DNA from 4 places in the Kitasatospora sp. NBC_01302 genome. Region 1 is predicted to be linked to each of the others. Evidence: predicted binding sites of a transcription regulator. Region 1 holds the regulator's gene; each other region holds the start of a gene.

Region 1 (2,199 bases):
GCAGGTCTGGGCCGAGGTCCCGGGGGCCGCGCCCTCGCCGCTGCAGGTGGTGCAGGTGACGGCGGTGTCGACCTGGAGTTCCTTGGTGGTGCCGAAGGCGGCCTCCTCCAGGGTGATCTCCAGGCGGATCATCGCGTCCTGGCCGCGCCGGGTGCGCGAGCGCGGGCCGCGCTGGCCCGAGGCCGCGCCGAAGAAGGCGTCCATGATGTCGGAGAAGCCGAAGCCCGCCGCACCGCCGCCGAAGCCGCCCCCGCCGCCGCCCGGCGAGAGCGGGTCCCCGCCCAGGTCGTAGACCTGCCGCTTCTGCGGGTCGGAGAGCACCTCGTAAGCGGCGTTGATCTCCTTGAACCGCTCCTGCGTCTTCGGGTCCGGGTTGACGTCCGGGTGCAGTTCACGGGCAAGGCGCCGGAACGCCTTCTTGATCTCGTCCTGCCCCGCGTCCCGTCGGACGCCGAGTACCGCGTAGTAGTCCGTGGCCACCAAATACTCCGCTTGTTCCGCCTCTAGAAAAGTGCTGCTGGTACTGCCGCTGCGCCACCCAATGTACGCAGGGACCGGTTAGGACTCTGCCAGGATCTGCCCCACATACCGGGCGACCGCCCGCACCGCCCCCATGGTGCCGGGGTAATCCATTCGGGTGGGCCCGATCACGCCGAGCTTGGCGACGCTCTCGTCACCCGAGCCGTAGCCGACCGAGACGACCGAGGTGGAGTTCAGGCCCTCGTACTCGTTCTCCCGGCCGATCCGCACGGTCATCCCGGCCTCGTTGGTCTCACCGAGCAGGCGCAGCAGGACCATGTGCTCCTCCAGCGCCTCCAGCACCGGCTGGATGGTGAGCGGGAAGTCATGGCCGAAGCGGGTCAGGTTGGCCGTGCCGGCCAGCATGATCCGCTCCTCGTTCTGCTCCACCAGGGACTCGAAGAGCGTGGAGAGCACGGTGGAGACGATCGGCCGATCGGCCGGCTCGAAGGCCGCGGGCAGGTCCTCCACCAGGGACGGGACGTCGGGGAAGCGCCGGCCGCCGGCCCGGGCGTTGAGCCGGGCGCGCAGGTCGGCCAGGGTGCTCTCGCGCACCGGGCCCGGGCAGTCGACCATCCGCTGCTCGACCCGGCCGGTGTTGGTGATCAGCACCAGCATCACCTTGGCGGGCGCCAGCGCGACCAGCTCGATGTGCCGGACCGTGGAGCGGGTCAGCGAGGGGTACTGGACCACCGCGACCTGCCGGGTCAGCTGGGCCAGCAGCCGCACGGTCCGGGCGACCACGTCGTCCAGGTCGACCGCACCGTCCAGGAAGTGCCGGATCGCGCGCCGCTCGGGGGCGCTCATCGGCTTGACCTCGGCCAGCCGGTCGACGAAGAGCCGGTAGCCCTTGTCGGTCGGGATCCGGCCGGCGCTGGTGTGCGGCTGCTGGATGTAGCCGTCCTCTTCGAGGGTGGCCATGTCGTTGCGCACGGTGGCCGGCGAGACGCCGAGGTTGTGCCGCTCGACCAGCGCCTTGGAACCCACCGGCTCCTCGGTGCCGACGTAGTCCTGCACGATGGCACGCAGCACGGAGAGCTTGCGCTCGTCGAGCTGGCGGACCTCCAGGCCGCCCGGCTCGCCGCCGGGGCGCGCGGCGGCGGCGCCGGAGGCGCGCCCCGCGGCACGCGGCGGCGCGGACTTGGCCGCTGCCCGAGGGCCGGCGGCGGTGCGCTGCACTCTCGTGGCCTCGGTGGCCGCCGGCTCGCGGCCGCTCGGACGCGGATCGGAATCGGGTTCGTCGAACATGGCACGCACCTCCCTCTTCGCGCGTTGTCCAGGTACCAGGTCCTGCCCTGACAAGTACTGCCCGGTGATCGGCTTGGCACTCTGCCCAGACGAGTGCCAAAACCGTACCTGCCAGTGTAAGGCCCGGGTCCGATCGCAGGAACGCCCTGGCCCGGGATGCCGCGCGGATCACTCCGCATGACGTCCCGGTCCGCCGGGCACGACACGCCTGGTGCGAACGTCTCCGGACAGGGTGGTGCCCGGCGCCGGACGAAGTGGCAGCATCGATAGCAACTGAGACCTGAGCACCGGCAAGGACCGCTCGGGCGATGGAAAACCCGGTGGATACATTGAAGGACCAAAGAGGAGCAGCCATGTCGGCGTCCGGCCCCCACACCCGCTTCGCTCCCGATCGTGGACTGACCGGGCGGATGGTCACCACGATGTTCCTGA
Region 2 (2,199 bases), 1.2 Mb from region 1:
GGTCTCGTCCTTGGTGATGACCACCTTGCGGGCGCTGCCCAGCAGGTCGAGACCGGCGTTCTCGAGCTTGAGGCCGACCTCCTCGGAGATCACGGTGCCACCGGTGAGGATGGCGATGTCGCCGAGCATGGCCTTGCGGCGGTCGCCGAAGCCCGGGGCCTTGACGGCGACGGACTTGAAGGTGCCGCGGATCTTGTTGACCACCAGGGTCGACAGGGCCTCGCCCTCGACGTCCTCGGCGATGATCAGCAGCGGCTTGCCGCTCTGCATGACCTTCTCCAGCAGCGGGAGCAGGTCCTTGACCGAGCCGATCTTGGAGTTGGCGATCAGGATGTACGGGTCGTCGAACGACGCCTCCATCCGCTCCAGGTCGGTGGCGAAGTAGGCCGAGATGTAGCCCTTGTCGAAGCGCATGCCCTCGGTGAGCTCGAGCTCCAGACCGAAGGTGTTGCTCTCCTCGACGGTGATGACGCCTTCCTTGCCGACCTTGTCCATGGCCTCGGCGATGAGCTCGCCGATCTGGGTGTCGGCGGCCGAGATGGAGGCGGTCGAAGCGATCTGCTCCTTGGTCTCCACATCCTTGGCCTGGGCCAGCAGCTGGTCCGAGACGGCCGCGACGGCCTTCTCGATACCGCGCTTGAGGGCCATCGGGTTGGCGCCGGCGGCGACGTTGCGCAGACCCTCGCGGACGAGCGCCTGGGCGAGCACGGTGGCGGTGGTGGTGCCGTCACCCGCGACGTCGTCGGTCTTCTTGGCGACCTCCTTGACGAGCTCCGCGCCGATCTTCTCGTAGGGGTCCTCGAGCTCGATCTCCTTGGCGATGGAGACACCGTCGTTGGTGATCGTGGGGGCGCCCCACTTCTTCTCAAGGACGACGTTGCGGCCCTTGGGGCCCAGCGTCACCTTGACGGCGTCGGCAAGCTGGTTCATGCCGCGCTCAAGGCCGCGGCGAGCTTCCTCGTCAAACGCGATGATCTTGGCCATCGGAAGTGGTCCTCCAGGACACGGTCGACTGCTCGGACCAGTGGTGCCCGCGACGGACGGCCCTGGTATGCGGGGGTCCTGTCCCCTACCGCTCCCGGAGCCTCACCGACCCGGTCCGTTGTCACTCTCAAGCTGTGAGTGCTAACGCCAATGATTAGCACTCCGGCATGGCGAGTGCAAGCTCCTCGGGCGACCCGACGACAACTCGCGGCAAAACGAACGGCAGGCCCGCGGGACGTCCCGGTGTCCGGGAAGTCCCACGGGCCTGCCGCTGAACCACCAGCTCGGTGAGAGCCGAGGCTCCGAGGTTCGGAAAGGTCAGACCGCCGCGCGGACCATGTCCGCCTGCGGGCCCTTCTGCCCCTGGGAGATCTCGAACTCGACCCGCTGGCCCTCTTCAAGGGTGCGGTAGCCGTCCATCTGGATCGCGCTGTAGTGGACGAACACGTCCGCACCACCGTCGACCGCGATGAAGCCGTAGCCCTTCTCCGCGTTGAACCACTTGACGGTGCCCTGAGCCATTCCGAACTCCCCTAGTGCTGTGCTGGCCCTTCGCGCACCCGCAGGTCACGGGCGCGGGTCTTGGTGGAGCGACCCGAGGAATCCCCCCTGGGCGCGCTCCCGCATGCCGCAGCGTCCCACCCCCGGGCGCCAGTTGGCGCTGACGAAGCAGGCGCATGCATCGACCGCGGCTGAATGTATCCGCATCGGCGCCCTGTGCAACAGGGCCACTGAACGCCAATTCGCTTGGGGCGCCAAGGGATAGTCGGGGATGAATGCGACAGACCTCGGCAATTCGGCTGGGACATAGCGGACGAAACCCGCAAATAGTCCAAAGAATTCTGACGAGGCGCCGACAGGGTTCGGGCGATACCTCGGCAGATGCGTCTCACCGGCCGGACGGCTCCAGCCGCGCTCAACTGCCGTGCGAGCGGCGGGGCGAGCCGGACCCGGACATCGGGGACAGCCTATGCCCTGCCGGAGACAGCCACGGACACCGGCCGGGCCGCCGCGCCACCGGCGGGCGGCCGACAGCAGGGCGCCGCCCGGCCAACAGCCGGACGGCGCCCTGGAAACGCGCTCGAAGGGGCGCTGACGCCGCGTCAGCAGCCGCCCGCCACCGCCGGGATGATCGAGACCCCGGCGCCGTCCCCGACCTCGGTGGCCAGGCCCTCGGCGAACCGCACGTCGTCGTCGTTGACGTACACGTTCACG
Region 3 (2,199 bases), 2.4 Mb from region 1:
CGAGGGTGGAGAGCGCCTCGCCGTCCACGTCCTCGGCGATGATCAGCAGCGGCTTGGAGGCACCGCCCTGCAGGATCTTCTCCAGCAGCGGGAGCAGCTCCTGGATGGAGGAGATCTTGCCCTGGTTGATCAGGATGTACGGGTCCTCCAGGACCGCCTCCTGGCGCTCCTGGTCGGTGACGAAGTAGGGCGACAGGTAGCCCTTGTCGAACTGCATGCCCTCGGTGAAGTCGAGCTCCACGCCGAAGGTGTTCGACTCCTCGACGGTGATCACGCCGTCCTTGCCGACCTTGTCGATCGCCTCGGCGATCAGCTCGCCGACCTGCGGGTCCTGCGCGGAGAGGGACGCGACGGCGGCGATGTCGTCCTTGCCCTCGATCTCGCGGGCGACCGAGAGCAGGTGCTCGGTGACGGCGGCGACGGCCTTGTCGATGCCCTTCTTCAGGGCGGCCGGGCCGGCACCGGCGGCGACGTTGCGCAGACCCTCGTTGACCAGGGCCTGGGCCAGCACGGTGGCGGTGGTGGTGCCGTCGCCCGCGACGTCGTTGGTCTTGGTGGCGACCTCCTTGACGAGCTGCGCGCCAAGGTTCTCGTACGGGTCGTCGAGCTCGACCTCACGGGCGATGGTGACACCGTCGTTGGTGATGGTCGGGGCGCCGAACTTCTTGTCGATGACGACGTTGCGACCCTTGGGGCCGATGGTCACCTTGACGGTGTCGGCCAGCTTGTTCACACCGCGCTCGAGCGAGCGGCGGGCGTCCTCGTCGAACTGCAGGATCTTCGCCATGATTCCGTTTCCTCGGGATGTCTGCGTTACGTGACGTCACGTCAGGTGGACCAACAGCCACGCCCCGGGCCCCTGTCTTGGGCCCCTGCGGCAGTTGCCTGGCAGGGAGACACGGATCCGGGGCGGGACCAAAGGACGGACCGTCAGGTCCGCCGGACTGCTTACTTCTCGACGATGGCGAGGACGTCGCGAGCCGAGAGGACGAGGTACTCCTCGCCCTTGTACTTCACCTCGGTGCCGCCGTACTTCGAGTACAGGACGACGTCGCCGACGGCGACGTCGAGCGGCAGGCGCTGGCCATCCTCGAAGCGGCCCGGGCCGACGGCCAGGACGACGCCCTCCTGGGGCTTCTCCTTGGCGGTGTCCGGGATAACCAGGCCGGAGGCCGTGGTGGTCTCGGCGTCGAGCGGCTGGACCACGATGCGGTCCTCAAGCGGCTTGATGGCAACCTTGCTGCTGGCGGTGGTCACGTCCGAGTTCCCCTTCGGAGATTACGGGGTTGTCTAACAGGTAGGTGGCGACACCGTCGGCCTGCCGTCGCGGGGGTCAGACCAGCACTGTCGCGTTAGCACTCCCCCTGGGGGGAGTGCCAGGAACGACCTTAGGCCGCGGTTAGCACTCAGTCAACCAGAGTGCCAACGGCGCGCCCGGCGAATCCGGGGAGCGGGACAGGCCGCAGGTCAGCGGGGCGACCTTCACCCGGGACAATGGGCGGGTGGAGACCGAGAGCTTTGAGCAGTTGCTGACCGAGCAGGGGCAGCGACTGCTGGACGACCTGCAGGAGTACGCCCCCGAGCAGGAGCTGGCGCTGGCCACCAGGCTGCGGCGGGAGCACCCGGCGGAGCTGGTCTCGGCGGCCCTGGGGCAGGCACGGTTGCGTCAGCGGGCCGGGGCCAAGTTCGGCGCCGACGCGCGGCGGATGTACTTCACTCCCAACGGGGTCGAGCAGTCCACCCGCCGCACCGTCGCCGACTGGCGGGCCCGGCGCTTCGCCGCGCTCGGGGTGCGCCGGCTGGCCGACCTGTGCGGCGGCATCGGCGGCGACGCGATCGCACTCGCCCGGGCCGGGATCAGCGTCCTCGCCGTCGACCGGGACCCGCTGACCTGCGCGGTGGCCGCCGCCAACGCCGCCGCGCTCGGCCTCGCCGAGCTGATCGAGGTGCGCTGCGCGGACGTCACCGAGGTGTCGGTGGACGGCTTCGACGCCGTCTTCACCGACCCCGCCCGGCGCACCGCCAAGGGCCGCGTCTTCGACCCCGCCGCGTACTCGCCGCCGCTCTCCTGGGCGATCGAGGCCGGTCGCCGCACCCCGTTCGGAGCGCTCAAGGTGGCCCCGGGGATCCCGCACGACGCCGTCCCCGAGGACGCCGAGGCGGAGTGGGTCTCCGACCACGGCGAGGTCAAGGAGGCGG
Region 4 (2,199 bases), 1.0 Mb from region 1:
CAGCACGGCCGGTCGGTGCCGCACCGCCTGATGGAGGCGGTACCGGCCGCTGCCACCCCGCCGGATCGGGCGGAACTGCGGTACGGCGCGCCGGGGCGGCTGCGGTGAGGCGCGAGTCGGCGGCGGCCGTCGGGCGCAGTGCCGAATCGCGGGACGTGGCCCGGACGCCAGGGCGGTCGGGTCTGGGACGGTCGGGTCTGGGACGGTCAGGGCTGGGGCGGTCAGGGCTGGGGTGGGGAGAACCGTGGTCATGGGCTCAGGATCCGCTGCCGCCGCCCTCGTGCCCACGCCGCACCGGATTTCTGTGGATAACCCCGCACCTGTGGACAACTTCCCCCAGCCCAGCCCCAGCACGCAAAACGCCCCTGCCGGCACCCCGAAGGGGCGCCACCAGGGGCGTTGAGCGACGGCTCCCGCCGGCTGCGACCGAGTCGGGTCAGCCGGCCGAGGACGAAGACGCGGAGGAGGTGGACGTCGAAGACGTCGAGGAGGACGACGACGCGCCGGGCGAGGCCGAGGACGCGCCCGCCCCGGAGCCGGTCGAGCCGGTCGAGCCGCCCGATGCGGCCCCGGACGAGGCCCCCACCGAGCTGCTGGAGGAGGAGCGGCTGTCCGTCCGGTAGAACCCGGAGCCCTTGAACACCACGCCCACCGCCGAGAAAACCTTGCGCAGGCGACCCTGGCAGTTCGGGCACACGGTCAGAGCCTCGTCGGTGAACTTCTGCACCACCTCAAGGCCGCTGCCGCACTCGGTGCACTGGTACTGGTACGTGGGCACTTGTCTTCCTCCTGGCACTCTCGCCTGATGAGTGCTAACGACGGTCCATGATGCGGCATTCCGCTGGATCAGTCCAGCGCCGACCCGATGACGCCGGCACCGCGTCGGCTGCGGCACCCCGCTCCGCCGGGTCCACGACGCCCTGACGCCCCGGCGGCCTCAGTGCTCCGACGCCCCGACGAGCGAGGGCATCGCACTGCCACTCCTGGCAACGGTACGGCTCTCGGTGGCCGGAGCCACCAGGAGTCGCCGCAACGTGACCAGCGCCACCAGCCCGATTCCGGAGCCGGCCAGCGGCACCAGGAACCCGGTCCACGGCCCGCCCAGGTCGATCAGCCGGCCGGCCACGGTCGAGCCGACCGCCAGCCCCAGCCCGATCGCGCCGGTCAGCCAGGTGAAGGCCTCGGTCTTGGCGCCGTCCGCCACCAGCGTCTCGACCAGCGTGTAGCCGGTGATCAGGGTCGGCGCGATGGCCAGCCCGCAGACCAGCCCGGCAACCGCCAGCGTGACCAGGTTGGGCATCGCCCAGAGCGTCGAGCACCCCAGCACCAGCAGGCCGTAGCTGCCGAGCATCCGCTGCTGGGCCGAGCGCCGCCAGGCGATCAGGCCGTACAGCACACCGGCCAGCATCGAGCCGCCCGCGAAGATCCCGTAGACGACGCCGCTGAGCCCGCCCTGCCCGGCCGCCTCGGCGGTGGCGGTGACGGAGATCTGCATGCCGCCGAAGACGCTGCCGACGCCCAGGAAGACGCCGGCCAGCAGCCGCACGCCGGGCGAGGCGAGCGCGGACGCCTGCCGCGTGCCGGGCTCGCGCACCAGCCGGGCCGGTGCGGTGCGGCGCTGCGCGGCGAAGGCCAGCCCGCCGACCAGGGTCAGCGTGGCCTCGACGATGAGCGCGGCGGCGGGGGTCACGGTGCTGGCGATCACGGCGGTGAGCACCGGGCCGATCGCGAAGGTGAGCTCGTCGGTCACCGACTCGAACGCGAAGGCGGTGTTCAGGTGGGCCGGCCGGTCGGCCAGCTTGGCCACCCAGCGGGCCCGGACCATGGCGCCGATCTGCGGCACGGTGGCACCGGCCGGCACGGCGATCAGGAAGAGCGTCCAGACCGGCGCGTGGCCCAGCGCCAGCGCGATCAGCGCGCCGACCGAGACCGCGTGCACCAGCACGCTGGGGACCAGCACCGAGGCCTGGCCGTAGCGGTCGGCCAGCCGGCCGGTCTGCGGCCCGATCAGGGCCTGGGAGACGGCGGCGGCCGCCACCACGCTGCCGGCGGTGCCGTAGGAGCCGTGGGTGCCCAGGATCAGCAGCGAGATGCCCATGCTGAGCATCGCGTAGGGCAGGCGCGCCGCGAAGGCGGGCAGGAGGAACGTCCACGCACCGGGGGTGCGCAGCAGGGTGCCGTACCCGACGCGCGTGGGCG

What was found. Region 1 encodes HrcA, which represses chaperone genes, less so after heat shock. Its sites were predicted from a motif close to TTNGCACTCNGNNNNNCNGAGTGCNAA; they were not measured.
Region 2: groL (chaperonin GroEL) is a predicted target of HrcA. The motif match lies at 1,139-1,165, and genes of this name have one in related genera.
Region 3: groES (co-chaperone GroES) is a predicted target of HrcA. The motif match lies at 1,400-1,426, and genes of this name have one in related genera.
Region 4: OG294_RS23340 (FmdB family zinc ribbon protein) is a predicted target of HrcA. The motif match lies at 790-816, and genes of this name have one in related genera.

What each region holds. Positions count from the first base shown of each region.
Region 1 covers NZ_CP108404.1:6,373,419-6,375,617, reverse strand. Annotated here, with positions in the region: gene dnaJ (molecular chaperone DnaJ) at 1-480, opposite strand, end outside; gene hrcA (heat-inducible transcriptional repressor HrcA) at 559-1,767, opposite strand; gene htpX (zinc metalloprotease HtpX) at 2,121-2,199, shown strand, end outside.
Region 2 covers NZ_CP108404.1:5,181,535-5,183,733, reverse strand. Annotated here, with positions in the region: gene groL (chaperonin GroEL) at 1-984, opposite strand, end outside; gene OG294_RS22575 (cold-shock protein) at 1,303-1,506, opposite strand; gene OG294_RS22570 (MoaD/ThiS family protein) at 2,088-2,199, opposite strand, start outside.
Region 3 covers NZ_CP108404.1:3,993,257-3,995,455, forward strand. Annotated here, with positions in the region: gene groL (chaperonin GroEL) at 1-787, opposite strand, end outside; gene groES (co-chaperone GroES) at 949-1,257, opposite strand; gene OG294_RS16985 (class I SAM-dependent methyltransferase) at 1,503-2,199, shown strand, end outside.
Region 4 covers NZ_CP108404.1:5,357,234-5,359,432, forward strand. Annotated here, with positions in the region: gene OG294_RS23335 (hypothetical protein) at 1-24, opposite strand, end outside; gene OG294_RS23340 (FmdB family zinc ribbon protein) at 437-778, opposite strand; gene OG294_RS23345 (MFS transporter) at 938-2,199, opposite strand, start outside.